4 regions of the Streptomyces sp. NPDC059852 genome follow, and region 1 is predicted to be linked to each of the others. Evidence: riboswitches for the same ligand, from Rfam matches in the RefSeq annotation. Region 1 holds a riboswitch; each other region holds the start of a gene.

What was found. Region 1 has a riboswitch for cyclic di-AMP ahead of ACFV46_RS09030 (C40 family peptidase). Riboswitches for the same ligand answer to the same signal wherever they lie in the genome.
Positions count from the first base shown of each region.
Region 2: linked by a shared signal. The riboswitch ahead of ACFV46_RS14760 (peptidoglycan DD-metalloendopeptidase family protein) and the one ahead of ACFV46_RS09030 (C40 family peptidase) in region 1 are both predicted to bind cyclic di-AMP.
Region 3: linked by a shared signal. The riboswitch ahead of ACFV46_RS03815 (transglycosylase SLT domain-containing protein) and the one ahead of ACFV46_RS09030 (C40 family peptidase) in region 1 are both predicted to bind cyclic di-AMP.
Region 4: linked by a shared signal. The riboswitch ahead of ACFV46_RS32570 (M23 family metallopeptidase) and the one ahead of ACFV46_RS09030 (C40 family peptidase) in region 1 are both predicted to bind cyclic di-AMP.

Region 1 covers NZ_JBHWJK010000005.1:222,900-229,876, reverse strand. The annotation lists gene ACFV46_RS09060 (adenosylmethionine--8-amino-7-oxononanoate transaminase) at 1-576, opposite strand, end outside; gene bioB (biotin synthase BioB) at 569-1,786, opposite strand; gene ACFV46_RS09050 (8-amino-7-oxononanoate synthase) at 1,933-3,060, shown strand; gene ACFV46_RS09045 (DUF397 domain-containing protein) at 3,115-3,342, opposite strand; gene ACFV46_RS09040 (helix-turn-helix domain-containing protein) at 3,352-4,218, opposite strand; gene ACFV46_RS09035 (ATP-binding protein) at 4,431-4,889, shown strand; gene ACFV46_RS09030 (C40 family peptidase) at 5,059-5,532, opposite strand; cyclic di-AMP (ydaO/yuaA leader) riboswitch at 5,536-5,746, opposite strand; gene ACFV46_RS09025 (ABC transporter permease) at 6,413-6,977, opposite strand, start outside.
Region 2 covers NZ_JBHWJK010000009.1:193,758-200,734, reverse strand. The annotation lists gene ACFV46_RS14760 (peptidoglycan DD-metalloendopeptidase family protein) at 110-1,015, opposite strand; cyclic di-AMP (ydaO/yuaA leader) riboswitch at 1,020-1,213, opposite strand; gene ACFV46_RS14755 (tyrosine-protein phosphatase) at 1,679-2,476, shown strand; gene ACFV46_RS14750 (DUF6126 family protein) at 2,492-2,614, opposite strand; gene ACFV46_RS14745 (helix-turn-helix domain-containing protein) at 2,611-3,243, opposite strand; gene ACFV46_RS14740 (aspartate aminotransferase family protein) at 3,318-4,703, opposite strand; gene dxs (1-deoxy-D-xylulose-5-phosphate synthase) at 4,700-6,655, opposite strand; gene ispG (flavodoxin-dependent (E)-4-hydroxy-3-methylbut-2-enyl-diphosphate synthase) at 6,687-6,977, opposite strand, start outside.
Region 3 covers NZ_JBHWJK010000002.1:307,033-314,009, forward strand. The annotation lists gene ACFV46_RS03810 (polyprenyl synthetase family protein) at 1-50, opposite strand, end outside; cyclic di-AMP (ydaO/yuaA leader) riboswitch at 778-951, shown strand; gene ACFV46_RS03815 (transglycosylase SLT domain-containing protein) at 959-1,699, shown strand; gene ACFV46_RS03820 (HAD family hydrolase) at 1,717-2,547, opposite strand; gene fahA (fumarylacetoacetase) at 2,882-4,102, shown strand; gene ACFV46_RS03830 (M56 family metallopeptidase) at 4,284-5,222, shown strand; gene recQ (DNA helicase RecQ) at 5,245-6,977, opposite strand, start outside.
Region 4 covers NZ_JBHWJK010000041.1:23,940-30,916, forward strand. The annotation lists gene ACFV46_RS32555 (GNAT family N-acetyltransferase) at 1-562, opposite strand, end outside; gene ACFV46_RS32560 (HPr family phosphocarrier protein) at 729-1,010, shown strand; gene ACFV46_RS32565 (GntR family transcriptional regulator) at 1,202-1,897, opposite strand; gene ACFV46_RS32570 (M23 family metallopeptidase) at 2,104-2,889, opposite strand; cyclic di-AMP (ydaO/yuaA leader) riboswitch at 2,902-3,065, opposite strand; gene ACFV46_RS32575 (pitrilysin family protein) at 3,267-4,655, opposite strand; gene ACFV46_RS32580 (pitrilysin family protein) at 4,652-5,995, opposite strand; gene ACFV46_RS32585 (DNA topoisomerase IV subunit A) at 6,512-6,977, shown strand, end outside.

The DNA of each region.
Region 1 (6,977 bases):
GTCGTACTCGGCCGGGGGCGCGTCGGCGAACACCTGGCGTGGGAGCACGCCCGCCCACAGCTCGTGCATCCCGCCCTCGGGGTCGCACACCGACATGGGCTGCCAGGTGTCGCCGTGATAGCCGCCGCGCCAGGTCAGCAGCCGCCGCTTGCCGGGCCGCCCCAGTGAACGCCAGTACTGCAGGCACATCTTGACGGCGACCTCGACCGACACCGACCCGGAGTCGGCGAGGAAGACATGCTCCAGGCCCTCGGGCGACATGTCGACAAGGAGCTTCGCCAGGCGTACGGCGGGCTCGTGCGTGAGCCCCCCGAACATGACGTGACTCATCCGCGCCAGCTGCTCGTGCGCGGCCTCGTTGAGGACCGGGTGGTTGTAGCCGTGGATGGCCGACCACCACGACGACATGCCGTCGACCAGCTCGCCCGAGCCGTCGGCGAGCCGCAGCCGCACCCCGCTCGCCGACTCCACGACGAGCGGCTCGGCGCGGCCCGGCATCGGACCGTACGGATGCCACACGTGCCGCCGGTCCAGGTCCAGCAGCTCGGGCACGCTCAGGCCGGGCAGCTCAGGCATTGGGCGCGAGGTCCGTCCCGGCGCCCCGCCGGCGGACGGCGACCAGATCGGTGCGCGGCTCACCGGCCGGCGCGGAAGCCGCCGCACCGGGTGCGGGAGCGGCCGTACCGCAGACCCCGCCGTCCGCGTGCGAGTCGCACCCGGCGCTCTCGTGGGACCCGCAGCCCGCGCTCCCGTGCGATCCGCAGCCACCCCCGGCCGCGCTCGCCCGGTGCTCCGGCAGCGTCACCTCGCCGGCGCCCTCCACCTCGAACCCGGCGTCCGCGATCATCTCCAGGTCGGCCTTGCCCGCCTGGCCCTCACTGGTGAGGTAGTCGCCGAGGAAGATCGAGTTGGCCAGGTGCAGGGCGAGGGGCTGCAGGGTGCGCAGATGCACCTCACGGCCGCCCGCGATGCGCACCTCGACGTCCGGGCACACGAACCGGACCATCGCGAGGATCCGCAGACAGCGCTGCGGGGTCAGGTTCCACTCCTTGGCCAGCGGAGTGCCCTCGAACGGGATCAGGAAGTTGACCGGCACCGAGTCCGGGTCCAGCTCACGCAGCGCGTAGACGACGTCGACCAGGTCCTCGTCGCTCTCGCCCATGCCCGCGATCAGTCCGGAGCAGGCGGACAGACCGGCCGCGTGCGCCTTGTTCACCGTGTCCACCCGATCGGCGTACGTGTGGGTGGTCGTGATCTCCCCGTACGTGGACTCCGAGGTGTTCAGGTTGTGGTTGTAGGCGTCCGCGCCGGCCTCGCGCAGCCGCTCCGCCTGCCCGTCCGAGAGCAGCCCGAGGCAGGCGCACACCTCGACGCCGTCGTTCTGGTCCTTGATGGCCTTGATGGTCTCGGAGACCCGGTCCACGTCCCGGTCCGTCGGGCCGCGCCCGGACGCCACCAGGCACACCCGCTTGGCGCCACCCGCCAACCCGGCGGCCGCGGCCTGCGAGGCCTCGTCCGGCTTCAGCCAGGTGTACTTGAGGATGCCGGCGGTGGAGCCGAGCCGCTGCGAACAGTAGGAGCAGTCCTCGGGGCACAGACCGGACTTGAGGTTGACGAGATAGTTCAGCTTCACCCGCCTGCCGAACCACTTCCGGCGCACCTTGCCGGCCGCGGCCACCACGTCGAGCAGGTCGTCGTCGGAAGTGGCGAGAACGGCGAGTGCTTCCTCGCGGGTCGGCAGCTCGCGCCGAAGCCCCTTGTCCACCAGCGTGTTCAGCAGGTCCATGGGAGGTGATCCTGACGTACGGAGGGGGCTCGAGCCAAGGTGAGTTTGCACAACCCTGTCGATTCGATGTGTGGGTATTGCCACACCGTGGGCGGCGGTCCCGGCCGCTAGTGTCTGTGCACTGCCTACAAAAGCCCGGAGGAGCCATGGCGTTCGGCTGGATCGACGAACAGGCGGACCAGCGCCGCCGCGCCGGACTGGTACGGACCCTGCGCCCCCGGCCCGCCGACTCCCCGCTCCTCGACCTCGCCAGCAACGACTACCTGGGCCTGGCCCGGCACCCCGAGGTCGTCGAGGGCGCGGCGCGCGCCGCGCGGACCTGGGGCGGCGGCGCGACCGGCTCCCGCCTCGTCACCGGTACGACGGAACTGCACGCGGAGCTGGAGCGGGAACTGGCCGACTTCTGCGGCGCCGAGGCGGCGCTCGTCTTCTCGTCCGGCTACGCGGCCAACCTCGCCGCCGTCACCGCGCTGGCGCCGCACGGCTCCCTGATCGTGTCGGACGCGGGCAACCACGCCTCCCTCATCGACGGCTGCCGGCTGGCCCGGGGCGTCACGCAGGTCGCCGCCCACGCCGACCCGGACGCCGTCCGCAAGGCGCTGCGCACCCACGACGGTCCGGCGGTGGTCGTCTCCGACACCGTCTTCTCGGTCGACGGCGACGCGGCCCCGCTGGCCGCCTACGCCGAGGCGTGCCGGGAGCACGGCGCCGGGCTGGTCGTGGACGACGCGCACGGCCTCGGCGTCCTCGGGGACGGCGGCCGGGGCGCCCCGCACGCGGCCGGTCTCGCGGGCGCCGAGGACGTCGTCGTGACCGTCACGCTGTCCAAGTCGCTCGGCAGCCAGGGCGGTGCCGTGCTCGGCCCCGCCCGGGTGATCGACCATCTGGTCAACGCCGCGCGGACGTTCATCTTCGACACGGGACTGGCCCCCGCGCCGGCGGGTGCGGCGCTGGCGGCCCTGCGGCTGCTGCGCCGTGAGCCCGAACGGGCGGCGCGGGCCCGCGCGGTGGCGGGCGAGCTGCACACCCGGCTGACGGCCGCGGGTCTGGAGGCGGTGCGTCCGGACGCCGCGGTCGTCTCCGTGCGGGCGCCGTCCCCGGAGGGGGCCGTGCGGTGGGCGGCCGAGTGCCGTGCGGCGGGTCTCGCCGTGGGCTGCTTCCGTCCGCCTTCCGTGCCGGACGGCATCTCACGGCTGCGGCTGACCGCCCGCGCGGACCTCTCCGAGGGGCAGATCGAACGCGCTGTACGGGTCATCGGTACGACACGACCATGAGTCGGCGTGACACGGCCGGGCGGTACCGGAGCGGGCAGAAACGATCAGAAACGGTCAGGTCTGGAGCGCGGCCGTGAAACACGCCCAGCTCTCGGGGGAGAAGAGCAGCGCGGGTCCGGCCGGATCCTTGGAGTCGCGCACGGCCAGTGAGCCGGTCCAGGGACCGGAGCGCGGCCGGGCCGTCTCGACGCAGTTGTTCGCCCCCGTGCTGTAACTGCTGCGCAGCCAGCGGGCGTCCGGTAGTTCGGTGCTCGACCTGAGGTTCCGAGGCGGTGCGGTCATGGTGCCTCCTTACACGCCGCCACCTATCGCGGCGATGAGATCCAGCGATTCCTCGGGCGAAAGGGCGTGGAGCCGAAGGGTGTCGAAGGCCTCCGTGTAGGCCTGGAGGTCTTCTTTCCGCTCCAGATAGAGGCTACTCGTCAAGTGGTCGAGAACAACCACGTCCAGATCAGAAGTGCTCGAAAATGAGAAGATAACGAAAGGCCCGGTGATGCCGACATGCTCACCGGCCGTGAACGGCAGGACTCGCAGGTCCACTTGGGGCAGCCGGGCCGCCTCCAGCAGCCGCTCCAGCTGGCGCCGCATCACCTCGGGCCCGCCGATCTCCCGGCGCAGCACCGCCTCGTCCAGCACCGCGCTGAGCCGCAACGGCGGATCGGCCCGCAGTACCTCCTGCCTGGCCAGCCGGACCGCGACCAGCGCGTCGAGCCGGTCGTCGGCGCCGTCGTCCGTCCCACCCGTCGCCGCCCGGGTCACCGCCCGCGCGTACTCGGGCGTCTGCAACAACCCCGGCACCACGGAGATCTCCAGCGTGCGCATCGCGCTCGCCTGGGACTCCAGACTGATGAAGTCCCGGTACGTCGGCGGCAGGACCCCTCGGTAGGCGTGCCACCAGTGGTGCCGGCCCGCCGCGTCGGACCCGGCCAGCGCCAGCAGCACCTCCCGCAGCCGGGCGTCCCGTACGCCGTAGGCGTCGAGGAGTAATCGCACATCGTCCGGTTTCACCCCGCTGGCGCCTGTCTCGATACGGCTCACCTTGGACTGGTGCCAGCCCACCAGGCGTGCCGCCTCACCACTGGTGAGTCCGGTCCCGGTGCGCAACGCACGCAGTTCCGCGCCCAGTTTCCGGCGGCGGACCGCCGGGCCGTGCTGCATGGGCAACTCCTTACTCCGACCGGGCCGCCCAAATACGGTCTGCCGTCGCAGAGTTCACCGCTTCGAGCGACAGATATATGCATATCTTGGTGGATCGCCACCCGTGACCGTCGCGGTGATGGCAGTCTGGCGGCGAAGCACAGTCCGGGACCGTACTCGAACCTTCCGCTCCGTGTCGGACTGCGGTCCCGTCGGAAAGGGACGACGTCGCCATGGCAGACCATCTGGAAGCATCCGTCACTCTGCCGAGCGATCCCGCCTCGGTCTCCGCGGCACGGACCTACGTCATCACCACGCTCGCCGAGTGGGGGCTGCCGTCGGACACGGACGCGGCGGAGACCATCCGGCTCATGGTCTCCGAACTCGCCACCAACGCCGTGCAGCACACCCTCGGGCAGTCGCCCACCTTCACGGTGGACCTCGAGCTCGACCGCGACGAACACCTGCGCATCGGGGTGACCGACAGTCATCCGCGCTTCCCCAAACGGCTGCCGGCCGCCGTCCAGCAGGACAACGGCCGGGGCATGGTGATCATTCGCTGGCTGACCGCCGAGTGCGGCGGCCGGCTCCGGGTGTGGCCGACCCGGGAGGGAGGCAAGACGGTCTCCGTCGAGCTGCCGTGGACCGTACCGGCCTCGCCGGTCGCGGTCGCGACGCCACAGGAGCCGTAGGAACCGCACAAGCGCCGCGTGGTGCCGCACCGGGCACCGCGCGGCGCGCTCCGCCCCCGTCGGCCCCGGGAGGCCCTGGAGGCGCCGGAGGGCCCGGCCCGTGCCGGGAGCCCTCCGCGCTCCGGGAGGGCGCCGGCGGGGGTGGGGGCGCCCTGTGCGCCCCCAGGGGTCACTTGACCCGGCCGTACCAGACGCTCCTGGTCCAGATCTTCTGCAGCCGGACCACGTCACCGCTCTTGGGGGAGTGCCAGATCTTGCCCTTACCGGCGTAGATGCCCACGTGGTAGACGTACGACCCCGAGTGGAAGAACACCAGGTCACCGGCCTTGCGGCTGGAGGCGGAGATATGGCGGGTCTTGTTGTACTGCTGGGCCGCCGTGCGGGGCAGCTTCTTGCCGGCCTTCTTGAACGAGTACAGCGTCAGCCCGGAGCAGTCGAACCGGTTCGGGCCGGTGGCGCCCCACTTGTACGGCGACCCCTTCTTCGAGGCCGCGATCTGCAGTGCCTTCGTCGCCGGCGCGGCGGCCTCCGCCTCCGAGGCGAGACCGGGCGTCACGATCGAGCCGCCCACCGCGGCGAGAGTGAGGGCCGAGGCCGTACCGGCCCTGGCCATGAGCGACGGGACACGATTGAGCGCAGTCATGCGCAACCCTTCGTCAGCCGCCTGTGAAGGATGACCTGTCGGATTCGGGCTGGCGAAGTTGCCCGGCCGCGGTGTCGCGGCTTCACCCCAAGGGTTGCTCGGTTCGAACGAACGTCCGTACCGGCGACCCGTCTTGCTCGGGTCCTCCACTCCTGCCGATCCACTCCTGTCGACCGGTCATCCGCGCGGCGGCAGGACTCGGCGTCCGCCCGGATCGCCCCGCCGCTGCGGCGGGGTCTTGTCGTCAGTCAGGGATCTTGGCGCACGGAAGAACGAAAATCCCAACGGAACCGGGGATTTGTGGTGTTACTCACCACTCACCCGTTCGGGTGGACGCTACTGCGTTCGAGGAAGTGGCCAGGTGCCCGACGAGCCCCGGACCAGCGGCGGAAGGCTCAAATCCGCCCGCGCGTCCGGTCCCTGACGCAAGCCGTACGAGCGCGTGGACGGAATGCGGAATACGCCGATGGGGGGTACGCCATTCGGTCCGTTTCGGCGTGGCGCCGGACGTGGAGGCGGCGGGCCGCGTGTCCGGAACGCGGCTGTGGCGCCGTCAACTGTCGGAGCGCGGCGGCGGCCTGACGCGAGCCGTGCGGCGCCGCCCGTCCAGGACGCGCGGCGCACGCCCCAGCGTGCGGGCGTGCCGCTCCGCCTCGCCCCGACGGTGCATCAGCGCCGGCGCGTCCCGGAGCGCGAGTGCCGTGCCGACGGGAGCCCGGTCGAGGCGACGGTCGATCAGCGCACGCGTCAGCGGGGGAGCAGAGGCAGCTCGGGTGGGGCACCGTCCGTCTTCCGACGGGAGCCCGGACGCGCCGAGGCCGTGCGTCCCCGTCCGCTACAGCGGGGACGCACGGCCGGTTCGGTGGTGCTGCAGGCCGGGTTACCCGACCGGGGCGGGTCGGCGGGTCCGTGCCGGCTCCGTGGTGGGCGCGCTCGCCTTCAGGCGGGCGCCCAGCAGGACCGCGCCGAGACCCAGGGCGGCCCACCAGGTCAGGGTGAGAGCCGGGCCGACGGCCGCCGCGCCGTCGAAGAAGGACACCGAGCGCAGCAGGGTCGTGCCCGCGCCCGGCGGCAGCCACTGGCCGATCGTGCCGACCGGCTCCGGCAGCATCCGCGGGGCCGAGGCCGCCCCGGAGAACGGGTTGCCGATCAGCATGACGGTGGCGGCCATGAGTCCTATGCCGGCCGGTCCGATCAGGGCGGCGAACCCGGCGACGGCGGCGCTCACGGCCAGGCTCATCAGCGCGAACACCCCGGCCTCCGCCCACCAGTCACCGGTGATGACGCCCAGCCAGCTGTGCGCCAGCGCTGCGGCGATCACACCGATCACGGCGGCCGTGCCCACCAGGGCGCCCACGGCGCCCAAGCCGCGCAGCCCCAGCAGGGTGACCGCGGCGCCCGCCGCCATGCCCGCGAGGGCGAGCGGCAGCACACTGGAGGTCAGG
Region 2 (6,977 bases), on a different contig from region 1:
CAGGACACACCGAAGGCCGGACCCGGGGATCAGGGTCCGGCCTTCGGCTGCGTGTCAGGCAGGTGGTGCGCATGCGTGTCAGGGAGGTGCGCGCCGTGCGGTGGGGCGGTCAGCCGATGGCGACGCCCTTGGAGCGGAGGTAGGCCACCGGGTCCACGTCCGAGCCGTAGTCGGGCGTCGTGCGGATCTCGAAGTGCAGGTGCGGGCCGGTGACGTTGCCGGTCGCGCCGGAGAGGCCGATCTGCTGGCCCGCGGTCACCGTCTGGCCGCTGGAGACGGACAGCGAGGACAGGTGGGCGTACTGGGCGTAGTAGCCGTCGGCGAGCCGGATGACGACCTGGTTGCCGTAGGCGCCGCCCCAGCCGGCGGAGACGACGGTGCCGGCGCCGACCGCCTTCAGGGGGGTGCCGGTGGCGGCGGAGAAGTCCACGCCGGTGTGGTAGCCGCTGGACCACATGCTGCCCGCCACCTTGTACGAGGTGCCGACGGCGGCGGTGGACACCGGGGCGGTGAAGCCGTTGACGGTGCTCGTCGCGTCCGCGCTCTGGGCGGCCGTCGCGGCCTTCTTCGGCGCGGCGGGCTTCGCGGACGGCTTGGACGGCGCGGTGGACGGAGCCGACGCCTTGGGCGCGGCGGTCGCGGCCTTCTTGCCGATCGAGAGCTTCAGACCCGGGTGGATGAGCGACGGGTCGGCGCCGACGGCCTGGCGGTTGTCGGCGTACAGCTTCTTCCAGCCGCCGCGGACGTCCTGCTCGTCGGCGATCTTCGCCAGGTAGTCGCCGCGCTTCACCTCGTAGGTGCGCGTCTGGGTGGAGGTCTTCTGCGCCGGGGCCTTCTCGGCGGCGGCCTGGACGGACTGGACCGTCTTGTCCGGGGCGGACTGGCCGGTCGCGGCGTGGGCGCCGGTGGCCCCGATCAGCGGCAGCGCGAGAGCGGCGCCACCGGTTCCGGCGACGGCGATCGTGCGGGTGAGACGCAGGGACTTGGGACGGCGATGCTTACCCTTCGCGGGCATGGCGAATTCCTCTCCGGCGCCTGCGAGGTGAGCTGTCGGGTGCGGGCTGGAGATGCCCGGCCGCGTCGGGACGCGACTTGACCCCGAGCCTGTTCCGGGACCGGAACAGGCGACGTACCTGTGGGTCCCCCGCTCCTGCCGTGTACGGGTGAGTGTGCGCGGATTCCGGTCGGCGGCAGGATTCGGCGTCCGTCCGGATTGGTGGCGAACGTAAGCGAGAAGGACGCATGGGAACAAGTGAGGGGTTCCGCCCGAATGCGTTCGGCTTGATCCCTTACGGGATTCACCGGTCACCCTGCGTGCATTTCGAAGGGGCCGCCATCCTCGAATCCCCATGAAAGGAAGGCCGATTACGTGAACATGACGGGCGACGCACCGTCACCGGTATGACGCTCCTCACGTGACGCTGCTCCAGCTTTCCTTATTACGGAGCGAGTTGGAGTGAAGGCATCAATTCGGACAGAAAGCCCAGATGTGACGCGGGCGATTTTCCGGCATGGGCAATACCGACATACGACTACTTCGTCCGTTTCAGGCTATTACTCCCGAGCTGTCGCCTGTGGACAAGTGATTGGCGCAGACAGCCATGTCGTATCGTCGGAGGCGCACCTCGCCGGCCTCACCGCCGAGCCGCGCCGGCGGGGCCGACCGGGAGGAGCCCCCGTGACGCAGCAGATCCCGTCGACCGAGCCCGAGCTGGCCGGTGTGCGCAACTTCCGCGACGTGGGCGGCCTGCCCACCGTGGACGGACGACGGGTGCGGCACGGCGTGCTGTTCCGCAGCGGCCACCTCGCCCACGCCACCGCCGAGGACGCCGCCTTCCTCGGCTCGCTGGGACTGCACACGATCTTCGACTTCCGCAACGCGGCGGACCAGAGGCTGGAGGGCCCGGACGTCGAGCTGCCGGGCGTCCGCAATGTGAACCTGCCGCTGTCCGACCCGGCGGACGGCGCGGAGTTCTGGAAGATGGTCCGCGACGGCGATCTCGACCAGCTGCGGGAGATCCTGGCGGACGGCAAGGGCGCGGCCCGGATGATCGCCTCCTACCGCTCCATCGTCACGGAGCGCACCGGTGAGCACGCCCAGGTGCTGCGCTCCCTGGTGGAGGACAGCGTTCCGGCGCTGATGCACTGCGCGGCCGGCAAGGACCGCGCCGGCCTGTCGATCGCGGTGACCCTGCTCGCCGTCGGCGTCGAGCGGGAGGCGATCGTCGCCGACTACCTGAAGTCCAACGAGAAGCACCGCCGCTACAAGGTGCGGCGCGGCAGCGACGCCCCCTCGGCCTACTCGCCGGAGGTCATGGAGCTGCTGAGCCCCCTCTTCGACGCGCGCGCGGAGTATCTGCAGGCCGCCTTCGACACGATCGACGAGACCTGGGGCGACGTCGACACCTACCTGGAGCAGGGCCTGCGGCTCACCCCCGAGGCGCGGGAGCGTCTGCGGGGGCGGCTGCTCGACTGAGGGCGCGGGGCGCGCCTACTTCCCGCCGCCGGCCTCGAAGAGGAAGTAGATGAAGGCGGCGAAGACGTGCCCCACCGCGATGTAGATGATGAGGCGCACCCACAGGGCGCGGGGGAACTTCTCCTCCATGTCGGTCATGGCGTCACTCCAGGGGTGGGGCCCAGGCACAGGGTGGCCGTGGGGCTCTGCAACAGGGTGTGGACGAACAGGAGCTCGACACCGCCGTCGTCCTCGGCGGCGAGCCGGTGCGGGGTCAGCGAGTCGAAGTGCGCGCTGTCCCCGGGGGCGAGCCGGTGCGTGGTGTCCCCGAGGCGCAGCCGCAGCCGTCCCTTGAGGACGTGGAGCCACTCCTCGCCGGGGTGCACGCGCACGATGTCTCCCTGCGAGCCGTACGGCACATGGACGCGGAGGGCCTGCATCCCGCGGCCGGAGACTCCGGCCTGCCAGTACGTCCAGCCGCCGGCGGCGGTGGGTTCCATGTCGGCGGCGCGTACGACGGCATCCCGGTCCGGGACCCTCTCGCCGAGCAGCTCGCCGACCGTCGTACCGTAGACGCGGGCGAGTGCCAGCAGCATCGGCAGCGACGGCTGCCGCTGGCCGGTCTCCAGCCGGGAGAGATGGGCGGCCGACAGCCCGGCGGCGCGGGCGGCGCCCTCCAGGGTGAGGGCCGCCCGGCGGCGCAGGGCCCGCAGTTGCGGCGCGACGGCCGGCAGGGACTCGGCCGGCCCGGCCGCCCCGTCACCGGGCGGGTTCTCGGGAGAGCTCATGCTCCCATTCAGCCGCAGGCTTGCCTCCGGGGCAAATTTATTGCCTCAGAGGCAAAGCCGGTGCGGAGCCGCACTCACCTGTTGGCGACCGCCTGCTTGATCAGCGTCTTGCCGAAGTCCCACATGAGACCTCCGCCGCTGTGGGCGTCGTCCATGACGTCCGTGAAGGCGTCGACGAACCGGTCCACCTCGCGTTCGCCGATGATCAGCGGCGGGATCAGCTTGATGACCTCCAGGTGGTCCCCGGAGACCTGGGTGAGGATGCGGTGCCGGCGCAGCAGCGGCACGACCACCATCTGGGCGAACAGGCCCTTGCGCGCGGTCTGGAGCATCGTCCAGCGGCTGCGCAGTCTGAGCGAGTCGGGGCGGCCGAACTCGATGCCGATCATCAGGCCGCGTCCGCGCACGTCGGCGAGCAGTTCGTACTTGTCGGTGAGGGCGGCCAGCCTCGACTTCAGCAGCTCGCCGGTGGCCCGGACGCCCGCGACGATCTGCTCGTCCTCCATGACGGACAGCACAGCCAGCCCGGCCGCCATGGCCTGCGCGTTGGAGCCGAAGCTCGCCGAGTGGACGAGCACCCGGTCCATGGACGAGTAGACCTTCTTGAAGATCCAGTCCTTGCCGATCGTGGCGCCGACCGGCACATAGCCGCCGGACAGCGCCTTGGCGACGCACACCAGGTCCGGTTCGACGCCCTCCTCGTGCTGGTAGGCGTAGAAGTCACCGGTGCGGCCGAGGCCGGTCTGCACCTCGTCCGCGATGAGCAGCGCCTTGTGCCGGTGCAGCAGCTCCTGGGCGGCCCGCAGATAGCCGGGCGGGGCCTCGTGCACGCCCTTGCCCTGGATCGGTTCGACGATCAGCGCGGCCACGTCGCCCTTCCCCAGCTCCCGCGCCAGGGCGTCGAGGTCGCCGAGCGGGACGGCCGTGTCGGGCAGCAGCGGCGCGAAGCCGTCCCGGAAGGCGGACTCGCCGTTGACGGACAGGGAGCCGGTGGTCAGCCCGTGGAAGGCGTGGTCGCAGTACAGCACCCTGGGGCGGCCGGTGACGAACCGCGCGAACTTCAGCGCGGTCTCCACCGCCTCCGTGCCGCTGTTGCCGAAGAACACCCGGTCCAGGTGGGGGCTGTGGGCGAGCAGCTTCTCCGCCAGCAGCCCGGGCAGCGGCTGGCAGTCGAAGCGGGTGAGGTCGGCGAGCTGGGCGTCCAGCACGTCGTGCAGCGCCTTGCGGACGACGGGGTGATGGCGGCCCAGGCCCATCACCCCGAACCCGGCGAGCATGTCGAGGTAGTCGTCGCCGTCGGCGTCCCAGAAGTAGGCGCCCTCGGCACGCTCGTACACCTTGTCGAAGCCGATGGTGTGCAGCATGCGCGGGAGCTGGTGGTTGAGGTACCGGGTGTGCAGCTCGTAGCGCTCGGCTCCGCGCTCGGCGAGGAGTCTGCCGAGGTCGAACTCGGTGGTCATTCAGCCTTCTCCTTGACTGACGCGACGGGGCGGCCTGCGGGACGGCCGCCGTCGGACGGGTCGGACGAACCGCCCGCGGCCTCCTTCAGGGCGAGGCTCGCGCTGATCCGGCCGGCGACCTCGACGGGCGTGAGGCCGATGTCGGCCAGCACCTCACCCCGCTTGGCGTGCGCGAGGAACTGCTCCGGGATGCCGAACCGCCGCACCGGCACGTCCACGTCGGCGTCGCCGAGCGCGAGCGCCACGGCACCGCCCACCCCGGCCGAGCGGCTGTTGTCCTCGACCACGGCCACCAGCCGGTGCTGGGCGGCCAGCGGCGCGAGCGCCGGGTCGACGGGCTTGACCCAGCGGGGGTCGACGACGGTGCAGCCGATGCCGCGCGCCTCGAGCAGTTCGGCGGCCTGGAGGCACACGGGGGCCATCACACCGACGGCGACGAGGAGGACGTCCTGGTCCGGTCCGCCGCGGTGCAGGACGTCGAGCCCGCCCACCCGGTCGACGGCCGGGATCGAGGGTCCGACCGACTCCTTCGGGAAGCGCACCAGCGTCGGGGCGTCGTCCACGGCCACGGCCTCCCGCAGCTGCGCCCTCAGCTGGTCGGCGTCCCGGGGCGCGGCGATCCTCAGGCCGGGGACGACCTGGAGGATCGACATGTCCCACATGCCGTTGTGCGAGGGGCCGTCGACGCCGGTGACACCGGCCCGGTCCAGGACGAAGGTCACCCCGCAGCGGTGCAGCGCGACGTCCATCAGCAGCTGGTCGAAGGCGCGGTTGAGGAAGGTGGCGTAGACGGCGACGACCGGGTGCAGTCCGCCCGTGGCGAGGCCGGCCGCCGAGACGGCCGCGTGCTGCTCGGCGATCCCGACGTCCCAGACCCGGTCCGGGAACCGCTCCGCGAACCTGCCGAGGCCGACCGGGTGCAGCATGGCCGCCGTGATCGCGACGACGTCCTCGCGCTCCTCGCCGATCCGTACGATCTCGTCGCCGAACACCGACGTCCAGGACGGCCCGCCCGACGGCGCGAGCGGTTCGCAGGTCAGCGGGTCCATCACGCCGACGGTGTGGAAGTGGTCCTCCTCGTGGGCGAGGGCGGGTTCGTAGCCGCGCCCCTTCTCCGTGAGGCAGTGCACCAGCACCGGGCCGTGGAAGCGCTTGGCGCGCCGCAGCGCCGACTCGACGGCCCCGATGTCGTGCCCGTCGATGGGGCCGACGTACTTCAGTCCCAGGTCCTCGAACATGCCCTGGGGTGCGAAGGCGTCCTTGAAGCCCTTCTTCGCGCCGTGCAGGGACTCGTAGACCGTGTGGCCGACCAGCGGGGTGCGCAGCAGGACGTCCTTGCCCCAGGCCAGGATCTTCTCGTAGCTGTCGGTGGTGCGCAGGGTCGCCAGGTGGTTGGCGAGGCCGCCGATGGTCGGGGCGTACGAGCGCTCGTTGTCGTTGACGACGATGATCAGCGGCCGGTCCTTGGCGGCCGCGATGTTGTTCAGCGCCTCCCAGGCCATGCCGCCGGTCAGCGCCCCGTCGCCGATGACCGCGACGACGTGCCCCTTCTCCCGCTGCACCTGGCGGGCCTTGGCGAGCCCGTCGGCCCAGCCGAGGGCGGTGGAGGCGTGGCTGTTCTCCACGATGTCGTGCTCGGACTCCTCGCGGGAGGGGTAGCCCGACAGGCCCCCCTTGCCCCGCAGCTTGGAGAAGTCCTGACGCCCCGTCAGCAGCTTGTGCACATAGCTCTGATGGCCGGTGTCCCAGACGATGCGGTCGACCGGCGACTCGAAGACCCGGTGGAGCGCGACGGACAGCTCCACCACCCCCAGGTTGGGCCCGAGGTGCCCGCCGGTCCTGGCGACCGCGTGCACCAGGAACTCCCTGATCTCGTCGGACAGTTCACCGAGTTCCGCCTCGGACAGCGCCTTCAGGTCACGTGGTCCCCGGATGCTCTCCAGAATCGTCATGCTCGGGCCCCCTCTCGGTCCGTGCCGTGCTTCAACTCACCGTCACTGCCGGTTTCCCCGTGCCGGTGGGGACGCCCGATGCGGCCCCGTCCTGTTCCATCTGCTCGGCGATCTTCATCGCCTCCTCGATGAGGGTCTCGACGATCTTCGACTCGGGGACGGTCTTGATGACCTCGCCCTTGACGAAGATCTGGCCCTTGCCGTTGCCGGAGGCGACGCCCAGGTCGGCCTCGCGGGCCTCGCCGGGGCCGTTGACGACACACCCCATGACCGCCACCCGCAGCGGCACCTCCATGCCGTCCAGGCCCGCGGTGACCTCCTC
Region 3 (6,977 bases), on a different contig from region 1:
TCCAGAGCCTGGTCCCGCACGCTCAGCCCGAACGGCCCGACGACGGTCACGAGGGGTCTCCTGTCTGCTGGTGTCTTTCGGCTGGTTACACGGTTTGTCGATAGGTCGCTGCCATCACTCAAGTCAGCGTATCCGGTCACGTTTCGATCACCGATGCCGCCCACCCGTCCACCACGGCCGACATCGGTCCACGGTCGGTATGTTTTTTGATCACCCGATGAGGATGGACATTCATCGATTTATCGGTACGTCACTGTGAGTAGCCGACCGCTCTCCATCCCTCCGCGAATCGAAATCCGGTTCGACCCTGCGGGGGCCGGCCCGCAAGCCTGTACGCCCCCCGCCTCCGCCTACCCCGACCCGCCCTCCGGACGCCTCCACGCCCCCTCAACGAACGGCACGAAGGGCGGGGTTCCTGCCCCATAAAACGGACTCTCCGGACCCAAGGGGACAGATGGACACCTTGACAGTGAGCCCTCCACGGCCAGGCAATAACAGGGGAGTTGGAGCCATTGCCCGATTTGCCGTTGTTGTGATCGCCGTGAGTTGGGTCACGCGGCCACCCGTCGGCACCTCCCCCACGGGAAGCCTTCGTCCCCTTGCCAGAAAAGCGAGTTGAGAATTGGCAACCGCAAAGGATCAAGCGCCCCATACGCCTCAGACCATGGTCAATTAGCACGTCAGGTGATTGCGGCACTTGTTCCAGACATGTGCTCTCGCATACGTTCCCGCTCTGTCGGGCGGACGCCGAATCCTGCCGCCGCCCGAGTCATCCACCTACGCAACGCACCGCACGGCAGGAGCGGGGGACCCAGGTAAGTCGCCGTACCGCACGCCTCGATGGCGCGCCGGAACGGCTAGGGGTGAAGTCACGTCGTCGAACGACGGTGTGACCGGGCATCTCCCGCCCGAACCCGACAGCTCACCTCGCAGGCGCCGGAGAGGAACGAACAGCGCCATGTCCCGAGGCAAGCACCGTCGCACCCGTACCAGCCCGTTCACCCGGCGCGTCATCGCCGCCGGTACCGGTACCGCCGCTCTCGCGCTCCCCCTGCTGGCCGCGACCACCGCGAGCGCCGCCGAGCCCGGCAAGGCCCCCACCGTGGCCAAGGTCGGCTCCGTCAGCTACACCACCAAGAAGGGCGACACCCTGTACGGGATCGCCGACCGCTACGACGCCCAGGGCGGCTGGCGACAGCTCTACAAGGACAACCGCGCGGCCATCGGCGACAACCCCCGGCTGATCCACCCGGGCGTCGACCTGAAGGTCCGGTCCGCGAAGAAGGCCGCGCCGGCCAAGGCCGAGACGAACACGGCGTCCGCGCCCGTCAAGAAGTCCGCCGTCGCCCAGGCCACCCAGGCCTCCGTGAAGACGTACGCCGACAACCTCGACGGCTGGATCCGCGAGGCGCTCGACATCATGGCGCAGAAGGGGATCCCCGGTTCCTACGAGGGCATCCACCGCAACATCATGCGCGAGTCGTCGGGCAACCCGGCCGCCATCAACAACTGGGACTCCAACGCCGTGGCGGGCACCCCGTCCAAGGGTCTCCTCCAGGTCATCGACCCGACCTTCGCGACCTACCACGTGCCGGGCACCGCGTACGACCCGTTCGACCCGGTCGCCAACATCACGGCCGCCTGCAACTACGCGGCCGCGCGCTACGGCTCGATCGACAACGTGAACGGCCCCTACTGAGCCTTCTGCAGCACCCATCAATAGCGGAACTGGGCCAGGCTGCGGGCGAACAGTCCCTCGAGGACGACGGCGATGCCGTCGTCCTCGTTGGACAAGGTGATCTCGTCCGCCACCGCCTTGAGTTCGGGGTGTGCGTTGGCCATCGCCACACCGTGCGCCGCCCAGTCGAACATGGGGATGTCGTTGGGCATGTCCCCGAAGGCGATGGTCTCGTGGGGACCCAGGCCGAGATGCTCGGCGGCGAGCGCGAGGCCCGTCGCCTTCGTGACGCCGCATGGCTGGAGTTCGACGGTCCCCGGCCCCGACATGGTGACCGTCGCCAGCGAGCCCACCACCGCGCGGGCCGTCGCCGCCAACTCGTCGTCCGACAGCGTCGGATGGCGCAGCAGCACCTTGCTGATCGGCTCGCACCACAGGTCGTCGCGGTGCCGCACCCGCACGGCCGGCAGGGTCGGGTGGGGCATCAGATAGCCCGGTTCGATGAGCGTGAGCCCGTCGGCACCGTCCTGGTCGACCGCCGCGTACACCTGCCCCACCTCGGCCTCGATCTTGCCGAGGGCGGTCTCCGCCAGGTCCCGCTCCAGGGTGATGGACCACAGCAGCCGGTCCCGCCCGGCGTCGTACAGCTGCGCGCCCTGTCCGCACACCGCCAGTCCCCTGCTGCCCATGACGTCCAGGAGGGGCCGCACCCGGGGTGCCGGCCGTCCCGTCACCACGAGGTGCTGGGCACCGGCCACCGCCGCCTGCGCGAGTGCCGCGAGCGACCGGTCGGAGAGCGTGTCGTCACCTCGCAGGAGGGTCCCGTCCAGGTCAGTGGCGATGAGTGAATATGCGATCGGTGCGGCCATGATCAGAGAATACGGACAGGAAGCCCCCTCGACTCGACCTGAACCGGACGGCTGCTCTGTTCACATGAGTTGACACCGGTTCCGGTCCCACTTGTGTCCGAGCCCGCACAACTCGCGCCCGTTTATGGCGGTTTCGCCCCTACGAGATCTTCGAGGGCGGTACGGACGCCGAGTTGGGGCCCGTCGCCCGGTGAAGAGGACGGCCGACCGCGGCGACCTGGGGGGAAGCCGATCGCCTGCCCGGAGGATTCACCCTGCCCAAGACCGCCACCTCACCCGTAACGTGGGCCCGACCACATGGCTTACGGAGCGTATGAGAGTGAGGCAGTACCCCATGCCCCCCTTCGATCTCCCCGAGGGCGACCCCTTCGGCGCGCACAACCTTCCGTACGGCGTCTTCTCCCTCCCGGGCCCGGACTCCGCGCGCCGGGTGGGCGTCCGGCTCGGCGACCACGTCCTCGACGCGGGCAGGGCGGCCCAGGCGCTCGGCTCGCCGTACGCCCCGCTGCTCGCCCAGGAGTCGCTGAACGCGCTGCTCGCCGCGGGCCGCACCACCTGGTCCGACGTACGGCGGGCGCTGACCGCCTGGGTCACGGTGCCGGCGCACCAGGAGGCCATCGCGGAGCTGTTCCACCCGCTCTCCTCCGTGACGCTGCACCTTCCGTTCGACGTCGCGGACTACGTCGACTTCTACGCCTCCGAGAACCACGCGCGGAACGTCGGCCAGATCTTCCGCCCCAACGCCGAGGACTCCCTCACCCCCAACTGGAAGCACCTGCCGATCGGCTACCACGGCCGCTCCGGCACGGTCGTCGTCTCCGGCACGGACGTCGTACGGCCCTCGGGCCAGCGCAAGGCGCCCACCGACCCGGCCCCCGTCTTCGGGCCGTCCGTCCGCCTGGACATCGAGGCCGAGGTCGGCTTCGTGGTGGGCACGCCGTCCGCGATGGGCGCGCCCGTCCCACTGGGCGACTTCCGGGAGCACGTGTTCGGCCTGTGCCTGCTCAACGACTGGTCGGCGCGTGACATCCAGGCGTGGGAGTACGTCCCCCTCGGCCCCTTCCTCGGCAAGTCCTTCGCCACGTCGGTGTCGGCCTGGATCACCCCGCTGGACGCCCTGGACGAGGCCAGGACGGCGCCGCCCGAGCGCACGCACCCGCTGCTGCCATACCTCGACGACTCCGGCGACGAGACCGAACCCGGCGGCTACGACCTGCGTATCTCCGTGGCGATCAACGGCCACGTCGTCTCCGAGCCGCCCTTCTCCACCATGTACTGGACGGCCGCCCAGCAGCTCGCCCACATGACGGTGAACGGTGCCTCCCTGCGCACCGGCGACCTGTACGGCTCCGGCACGGTCAGCGGCCCCACCGAGCGTGAGCGCGGCTCCCTCCTGGAGCTGACCTGGAACGGCCGCGACCCGCTCGAACTCCCCGACGGCAAGCGCACGTTCCTGGAGGACGGCGATGTCGTCACCCTGTCCGCGTGGGCGCCCGGCCCGGGCGGGGTACGGGTGGGCCTCGGCGAGGTCACCGGACGGATCGTGGCCGGCTGAGGCGCGACCGCCGGGTGGGCGGGGCACGCCCGTGGATCCGTCGGCTCTTTCCCGCTGACTCCCGCGGGCCGCACCGTCATACTGGCTGGCGGTGGGAAGCGCACCCCTCGGGATTCCCGCGGCCCACCGCCCCGCACCGACGTCCGCGCGCTGTCCCTGACCAGGATCCGGAGCCCCTGGCATGACCGTCTGCCTGCTCCTGCTGAGCATCGTCGGCCTGACGGCCGCCATCCCCGTCCCGCGCGTCCTGACCCGGGCCGCCTGGCCGGAACGGGACCCCGTGGTCGCGCTGTGGGTGTGGCAGTGCCTCGTCGCCACCGTGCTGCTGTGCTGCCTGACGGCGCTCGCGCTGGGCACCGCCGCCGTCTTCGGCACCGCCCGCGCCCAGCTGTTCGCCCCGGCGCCGCCGTCCGTGACGGAGGCGTACGACCTCTCCGCCGCCCCGGCCTGGGCCGCGCTCCTCACCCTCCTCCTGGCCTGCGGGGCGGCCTGGACGACCGCGATGCTCGGGCGGGAGCTGGCCGAGGCGCGCAGGCGGCGCGGCCGTGCGCGGGCCCAGCTGCGCGAGCGCGCCCCCGATCTGCCGGCCGGCCTCGGCTCCACGCGCGGCCCGCTGCTGGTCCTCGAGGACGAGTACCCGGACGCCTGGTGGATGCCGGGCAGTCCGCCGCAGCTGATCGTCACGACCGGTGCCCTGCACCGCCTCACCGACCACCAGCTCGACGCCGTCCTCACCCATGAGCGGGGCCACGCCCGCGCCCACCACGACTGGCTGCTGCACCTGTCCACCGCGCTCGCCACCGGCTTCCCCCGTGTCCCGCTGTTCGCCCACTTCTGCGACCAGACCCACCGCCTGGTCGAACTGGCCGCCGACGACACGGCCTCCCGCCGCTGCGGCCATCTGACGACGGCCCTGGCCCTGATCGAGCTCAACCAGCACCGGGGCGTGCTGTCCTGCGCCTCCACCCACCGGCTGCTGGGCGAGCGTGTCGACCGCCTTCTCCAGCCGCCCCCGCGCCTGGGCCGCCGCGACCGCGCCCTCACCACGACCCTGGCGGCGCTGGTCCCGCTGGTCCCCCTGCTGATCACCTTCGCGCCGGGACTCCTGACGCTCTCCTAGGGCCTAGGGCCGGGGGCCGCCCTCACTCCCAGCCGTCGGGCTCCGGCTCCTCCATCGGCCAGTCGTCGGGGGCGTCCGGAGCGGACTGCGAGGCCGGCTGCGAGGTGGGCTGCGGGATGGACCCGGGTGCCGGTGCGGTCAGGCCGGCCAGGACCTCGACCACCCCTTCGCCGTACGTCGCCCGCTTCTTCTCGCCGACGCCGCTGATCCCGCCCAGCTCGGCCACCGACGTGGGCCACACCGTGGCGATCTCGCGGAGCGTGGCGTCGTGGAAGATGACGTAGGCCGGGACGCCCTGCTCCCGGGCCTGCTCGGCCCGCCAGGCGCGCAGGGCCTCGAAGGCCGGGACCAGTTCCTGCGGCAGCTCGGCGACGGCGGCCTTCGCCTTGCGCTCGCCGCGGCCGGATCCGGACGCCGACCGCGAGGACGCCGGCCGCTTGGGCTCCTTGCGCAGCGGCACCTCCCGCTCCCGCCGCAGCACCGAGCCGCTGTCCTCGGTCAGCACCAGCGTGCCGTACTCCCCCTCGACGGCGAGCAGGCCCTGCGCCAGCAGCTGCCGGATGACGCCCCGCCACTCGCCCTCGGTCAGCTCCTCGCCGATGCCGAACACGGAGAGCTGGTCGTGGTCGAACTGGATGACCTTGGCGGTGCGCCGGCCCAGCAGGATGTCGACGATCTGCAGCGCGCCGAACTTCTGCCCCCGCTCCCGCTGCAGCCGGACGACCGTCGACAGCACCTTCTGCGCGGCCACGGTGCCGTCCCAGGTCTCGGGCGGTGTCAGGCAGGTGTCGCAGTTGCCGCAGGCGCCCGCCTCGGGGTCCTGGCCGAAGTAGGCGAGCAGCTGGGCGCGCCGGCACTGGACCGTCTCGCACAGGGCCAGCATCGAGTCCAGATGCGCGCCCGCACGGCGCCGGAACGCCTCGTCCCCCTCGCCGAGCTGGATCATCTTGCGCTGCTGGATGACGTCGTTGAGGCCGTAGGCCATCCACGCCGTGGAGGGCAGGCCGTCCCGCCCGGCCCGGCCGGTCTCCTGGTAGTAGCCCTCGACGGACTTGGGCAGGTCGAGGTGGGCGACGAACCGCACATCCGGCTTGTCGATGCCCATGCCGAAAGCGATGGTCGCCACCACGACCAGGCCCTCCTCCCGCAGGAACCGGGACTGGTGCGCCGCGCGGGTGCCCGCGTCGAGGCCCGCGTGGTACGGGATCGCCTCGATGCCGTTGCGGGAGAGGAACTCGGCGGTCGCATCGACCGACTTGCGGGAAAGGCAGTACACGATGCCCGCGTCGCCCGCGTGCTCCTCGCGCAGGAAGCTCAGCAGCTGCTTCTTCGGGTCGGCCTTCGGCACGATCCGGTACTGGATGTTGGGCCGGTCGAAGCTGGCCACGAAGTGCCGGGCGTCCGGCATGCCCAGCCGCTGGGTGATCTCCTGGTGGGTGGCCCGGGTCGCCGTCGCCGTCAGCGCGATCCGGGGCACGTCCGGCCAGCGCTCGCCCAGCAGGGACAGGGCGAGGTAGTCGGGGCGGAAGTCGTGGCCCCACTGGGACACGCAGTGCGCCTCGTCGATGGCGAAGACCGAGATCTTGCCGCGGGAGAGCAGCTCCAGCGTCGCGTCGAGCCGCAGTCGCTCGGGGGCGAGGTAGAGCAGGTCGAGCTCGCCGGCGACGTACTGCGCCTCCATCACGCGGCGCTCGTCGAAGTCCTGCGTGGAGTTGATGAACCCGGCGCGCACGCCGAGCGCCCGCAGGGCGTCCA
Region 4 (6,977 bases), on a different contig from region 1:
CGGTGGGCTCCAGGTCGAACTCCAGGTGGACGACGCCGTCCTCGAAGCTGCGCTTCTGGGTGTACCCGGCGTCGGTGAACACCTTGATCATCTTGGTGTTGGCGGGCAGCACCTCGGCGGCGAACCGGCGTATGCCGCGCTCCCGGGCGACCGCCGCGATGTGCTCGAGCAGGGCGGAGGCGACGCCGCGTCCCTGGTGGGCGTCCTGGACGAGGAAGGCGACCTCGGCCTCGTCGGCGGGGGCGGACGCGGGCGCCCCGTCGGCGCCGATGCGGTCGTACCGCACGGTGGCGATGAAGTCGCCGCCGATCGTGGCCGCGAGTCCCACCCGGTCCACGAAGTCGTGGTGGGTGAAGCGGCGGACGTCCTTGGCGGACAGACGCGGGTAGGGCGCGAAGAAGCGGTAGTACTTCGACTCGTCCGACACCTGCTCGTAGAAGCTGACCAGGCGCTCGGCGTCGTCGACGGTGATGGGCCGGATGCGCGCGGTGCCGCCGTCGCGCAGCACCACGTCGGCTTCCCAGTGGGCGGGGTACACGTGCCGGTCCGAGGCGCTCTGCATGGGGCCAGGTTACGGCTCGCGTACGACACCGGCGCGAGGCAGGCTGTTCCCGACGTCCCGCGGGGTGCGGCGGTCGTCGAGGCAGGGGCGCCCGGGCCGTTCCGCCGGGCGCCCCCGATGTGTGAAACTGGTCTAGACAACCCTGAACACCGAAGGGCAGCAACACATGGCTGAGCGCCGCGTCAACGTCGGCTGGGCCGAGGGTCTCCACGCCCGCCCCGCCTCCATCTTCGTCCGGGCCGCCACGGCCACAGGCGTCCCGGTGACCATCGCCAAGGCCGACGGCAACCCCGTCAACGCGGCCTCGATGCTGGCGGTCCTGGGCCTGGGCGCCCAGGGCGGCGAGGAGATCGTCCTGGCCTCCGACGCCGAGGGTGCGGACGCCGCCCTCGACCGTCTGGCCAAGCTCGTCGCCGAGGGCCTCGAGGAACTGCCCGAGACGGTCTGAGCGGCCCGGGCGAGTCTCCCGCACGGCACCTTAAGCCGCGTCCGCCTTTCCGGCGGGCGCGGCTTCGCCTTTCCCGGCCGGGCTCGCGTGGAATTTCACGGCGTCGGCACCTGGATTACCCCGGACAGCCGGAAAAGGGCAGCGTGAATTCACTGCCCCAAAATTGCTCTTCTTTGTATACGGTGCCTGTGTTAATTCCGCAGGCTCGGCATGTTTACGGCATGTTGCGAATTCCTCACACGCTCCGCGCGGTCGCCCCGGGAGCCGAAGCGCAGCCGGTGCGCGGAGAGCCCGTGCTCGGTGTGCAGGGCGGTGAGCGCGCGGGCGCGTTCGCCGTCGCCGCGCGCCACCGCGTCCACGATCGCGCCGTGCTCCGCCCAGGACTCCACGGGGTCGGCGGACGCCTCCACGGCGTACATCCAGGCGATCTTGTGGCGCAGCTGGGTCAGCGTCGAGGTCAGGGCGGTACTGCCGGACGCCTGGGCCAGCGTCTCGTGGAACCAGCCGCCCAGCGAGCGCAGATCCTCGCTGTTGCCCCGCCTGGCCCGCTCCTGACCCAGCCTGACCAGGCCGCGCAGCACCTTCAGATGGGCCTCGGTGCGTCGCTGGGCGGCCCGGGCGGCGCCGAGCGGCTCCAGCAGCGTGCGCATCTCCAGGACGTCGGCCGCCTCCTGCTCGGTGGGCTCGGCCACGCACGCGCCCGCGTGCCGGCGGGTCACGACGAAGCCCTCCGCCTCCAGGGTGCGCAGCGCCTCGCGCACGGGGACACGGGAGACGCCGTACCGGCGGGCGAGGACTTCCTCCGTGAGCCGGCCGCCGCGCTCCAGGACACCGGCGACGATGTCGTCCCGGATCGCGGTGCACACCGAGTGCGCCGGAATACGCATGCCGACCTCCGCCTTAATGCCCGTGAAACGTCGACGAATGACGTGTGTTCAGCGACTCTATGGCAAGAAGCGTGAATTTCCGACGGCGGGCCGGAATCCATGGATATTTTTTGGACAGTCGTTGTCCAGAAAGACCGAAAGCCCCGGCTCGGAAGCCGGGGCCGCGGTAAGGCGGACGAAGACGCCGGAGGTCTCAGCCGGAGGTCTCAGAGGTCGACGCCGTGCGAGCGGAGGTAGGCCACCGGGTCGATGTCGGAGCCGTACTCGGCGGTGGTGCGCGCCTCGAAGTGCAGATGCGGTCCGGTGACGTTGCCGGTGGCGCCGGACAGGCCGATCTGCTGACCGGGGGTGACCGCCTGGCCCACCGAGACGCCGATCGACGACAGGTGCCCGTACTGGGTGTAGGTGCCGTCGTTCATCTTGATCACGACGTTGTTGCCGTAGGCCCCGCCCCAGCCGGCCTCGACGACGGTGCCGGCGCCGACCGCGTGGACCGAGGTGCCGCTGGCGGCGTGGAAGTCGATGCCGGTGTGGCTGCCGGAGGACCAGAGACCACCGCCCGACTGGTAGGAGGTGGACACGTACGACCCGGCGATCGGGGCGACGTAGGACAGCAGGCGCTTGCGCTCAGCCTCCCGCGCGGCGCGCTCCTTGGCCTCCCGCTCCTGCTTGGCCTTCTCGGCGGCCTTGTGGCGCGCGGCCTCCCGGGCGGCCTGCTCGAGGGCCGCGGCCTCGGCGGCGGCCCGCTCCTGGGCGGCGGCCTGCGCGTCGATCTGGGTGGCGATGGAGTCCTCGACGGCGACGACCGGGATGAGGCCGGTCTGCTCCGCTGCGGGCTCGGCGGCCAGCGCGGGGGCGGCGAGGGTGCCCACGACGCCGGTGGCGGTGAGGGCGGCGACACCGGCCGCACGGGCCGTGGTGCGCTCGAACCGGCCGGGCTTGCGGTGCTTCCCGGAGGGGCGGTTCTTCCCCGTGGCGCAACTGAACGCCATGTGGTGGCTGGTCCTTTCCTTCCCTCTCGCCTACCGGGTTAGCTGACGGGTTCGGAGCAGGAAGGTCTCCTACGGACCCCCTCGCGGCTGCGCGGGCGTCCGATTCACCCCAGGGACTGCGATGGGTCCCCGGCTCCCCTGGCTCGCGCCATGCGGGGACTCGGCGATGACTGTCCGGTGCCGCGGGCGCGGCGCACTGCCTGACGAACAGCCCGGATGACGCTAAGCGGGACAGTGTTCAATTCCCAAACGGAACGCGGCTTTTGTAGCGCATCCCACAGGGCAGACAGGCAACCTCCGCCCCAATTCGGGCATAAGGGAGCCCTGGTGACGTTGCCGTCACCAGGGCTCCCGCGCGCGCAGGGCCGGCCGGTGCTCTAGTCGGCCGTCACGACGGTGACTTCGCCGATGCCGAGGGCCTCGACGGGCTCCCGGATCGCCGAGGCGTCGCCGACGAGGACCGTGACGAGACGGTCCGCCGGGAAGGCGCTCACGACCGCGGCGGTGGCCTCGACGGTGCCGGTGGCGGCGAGCTGCTGGTACAGCGTCGCCTGGAAGTCGTCGGGGAGGTGCTGCTCGACCTGGTCGGCCAGCGTGCTCGCCACGGCGGCGGCCGTCTCGTACTTCAGCGGCGCCACCCCGACGAGGTTCTGCACGGCGAAGTCCCGCTCGGCGTCGGTGAGTCCGTCGGCGGCGATCCCGCGCAGGACGGTCCACAGGTCGTCCAGCGCGGGGCCGGTGTTGGGCGTGTCGACGGAGCCCGTGATGGCGAGCATCGAGGCGCCGGTGCCGTCCGGCGCGGAGCGCAGGACCTGACCGAACGCCCGCACGCCGTACGTGTAGCCCTTCTCCTCGCGCAGGACCTTGTCCAGACGGGAGGTGAGCGTGCCGCCGAGGCAGTACGTGCCGAGGACCTGCGCCGGCCACACGCGGTCGTGCCGGTCGGGGCCGACCCGGCCGATCAGCAGCTGCGTCTGCACGGCTCCGGGGCGGTCCACGATGACGACCCGGCCGGTGTCGTCCGCCGTGACCGGCGGGACGGGGCGGGGCTCGGCCTGCGAACCGGTCCAGGCGCCCAGGCTGTCGCCGAGCAGGGCGTCGAGGTCGACGCCGGTGAGATCGCCGACGACCACGACCGTGGAGGTCGCGGGGCGCACATGCCGCTCGAAGAAGGCGCGTACGGCCGCGGAGTCGATGCCGGCGACGGTCTCCTCGGTGCCCTGGCGCGGGCGGGACATGCGCGAGGACGCCGGGAACAGCTGCCGGGCCAGCTCCTTGGCGGCCCGCCGCGAGGGGTTCGCCAGCTCGTGCGGGATCTCGTCCAGGCGGTTGCGCACCAGGCGCTCCACCTCGGCGTCGGCGAACAGCGGGGCCCTGAGCGCGTCGGCGAGCAGGTCCAGCGCCTTAGGCAGCCGGGAGACCGGCACCTCCAGGCTGACGCGGACGCCGGGGTGGTCGGCGTAGGCGTCCAGGGTGGCACCGCAGCGCTCCAGCTCGGCGGCGTACTCCTCGGCGGTGTGCTTGTCGGTGCCCTCGGACAGGGCGCGCGCCATGATCGTGGCGATGCCGTCGAGGCCCTTGGGCTCGGCGTCGAGCGGGGTGTCGAGGAGGACCTCGACGGCGACGACCTGCTGGCCGGGGCGGTGGCAGCGCAGCACCGTCAGGCCGTTGTCCAGCGTGCCGCGCTCGGGGGCCGGGAACGCCCAGGGCCGGGGCGCGCCGGCCTGGGGCTGCGGGTGGAACTCCATACTGGCGAGCTCGGTCACTGCGCCGACTCCTCGTTCTCGTCGGTGGTCTCGTCGGCCTCGGCGGCGGTCGGCTCGTACACGAGCACCGCGCGGTTGTCGGGGCGCAGCCGGGCCTGGGCGACCGCCTGCACCTCCTCGGCGGTGACGTCGAGCACGCGCTGGACGGCGGTGAAGGCGAGCTGCGGGTCGCCGAACAGGACGGCGTACCGGCACAGTTCGTCCGCGCGGCCCGCGCAGGTGCCGAGCCGGTCCAGCCACTCGCGCTCCAGCTGGGCCTGCGCGCGCTCCATCTCCTCGGCGGTGGGGCCCTCCGCGGCGAAGCGGGCGAGCTCCTCGTCGACGGCCGCCTCGATGACGGGCACCTCGACGTCACCGGAGGTCTTCACGTCCAGCCAGCCCAGGGAGGGCGCGCCGGCCAGGCGCAGCAGGCCGAAGCCGGCCGCCACGGCCGTACGGTCGCGCCGCACGAGGCGGTTGTAGAGACGGGAAGATTCGCCGCCGCCGAGGACCGTCAGCGCCAGGTCGGCCGCGTCGCACTCGCGCGTGCCGTCGCTCGGCAGACGGTAGGCGGCCATCATCGCGCGCGCGGGGACGTTCTCCTCGACGACCTCGCGCAGCTCCTCGCCGATGACGTCGGGCAGCGAGCCGTCACGCGGGGGCTGCTTGCCGTCGTGGGACGGGATGGAGCCGAAGTACTTCTCGACCCAGGCCAGCGTCTGCTCCGGGTCGATGTCGCCGACGATGGACAGCACGGCGTTGTTCGGCGCGTAGTAGGTGCGGAAGAACGCGCGCGCGTCCTCCAGGCTCGCCGCGTCGAGGTCGGCCATGGAGCCGATCGGCGTGTGGTGGTAGGGGTGCCCGTCGGGGTACGACATCGCGGTCAGGCGCTCGAAGGCGGTGCCGTACGGGACGTTGTCGTAGCGCTGGCGCCGCTCGTTCTTCACGACGTCGCGCTGGTTCTCCAGGCCCTCCTCGTCGAGCGCCACCAGGAGGCTGCCCATGCGGTCGGCCTCCAGCCAGAGCGCGAGCTCCAGCTGGTGGGCGGGCATGGTCTCGAAGTAGTTGGTGCGCTCGAAGCTGGTGGTGCCGTTCGGTGAGCCGCCCGCGCCCTGGACGAGTTCGAAGTGGCCCGTGCCCTTCACGCTGTTCGACCCCTGGAACATCAGGTGCTCGAAGAGGTGGGCGAGTCCGGTACGGCCCTTGACCTCGTGGCGGGAGCCGACGTCGTACCAGAGGCAGACCGCGGCGACCGGCGTGAGGTGGTCCTCGGAGAGCACCACGCGCAGGCCGTTGGCCAGGCGGTGCTCGGTCGCGGTGAGGCCGCCGGATTGTGCCTCCGGTGTGGCCGTGTGACCCATGGGCGAGATGTCCTTCCGGTCGCGTGCGCTGCGTTGTGTCGAGCGGATCCTGCTCAGCTCCTGCCACTGTATGCAGCGTCCGGAGGCTCGGCGAAGTTCCCGGTGAGGACGCCGTGCCGGTCCGGCCCCGGCCGCGGCCTCCGGCGGCGCCCGCCCGGCCCCTGAGGGCCTGTTCTCCCGGCCTGACGGGGCGGTCGCGGCGCGGCCGGGCGGTCCGGGACCCGGGCCGCCGCCCGGCGGCTCGACCTGGCATGCTTCCCGTCGATCACCCCTGAGGGTGAACGGTCGCGCGGCACCGGCTTGCCGCCGGCGCCGTGCGCGGTCCCGAGCGGGCCGGCCGGTGTCCTTCGCGCCACCGCGGTCGCGGGAGAAGACCGGCGTCGGCGACACTTCACCTCGCCGGGCGGGAGCCCAACATCGGGTCCTGGTCGGTGGTTGTCAGTGCCGCGGTCCACAATGGTCCGCGTCAGACCCGTCACACGCTTGCGCCACAGCACACAGAAGGAGCCGGCAGCGATGGCCCGCCGCAGCACGAAGACCCCGCCGCCCGACGACTCGTTCGAGGAGCGGATCCTCGACATCGACGTCGTCGACGAGATGCAGGGCTCCTTCCTCGAGTACGCCTACTCGGTCATCTACTCGCGTGCCCTGCCGGACGCCCGTGACGGCCTGAAGCCGGTGCACCGCCGGATCGTGTACCAGATGAACGAGATGGGCCTGCGCCCCGACCGCGGCTATGTGAAGTGCGCCCGTGTCGTCGGCGAGGTCATGGGCAAGCTGCACCCGCACGGCGACGCGTCGATCTACGACGCGCTGGTGCGCATGGCACAGCCCTTCTCGATGCGCGTGCCGCTGGTGGACGGCCACGGCAACTTCGGCTCCCTGGGCAACGACGACCCGCCGGCCGCCATGCGGTACACCGAGTGCCGGCAGGCGCAGGCGACGAGCCTGATGACGGAGTCGATCGACGAGGACACGGTCG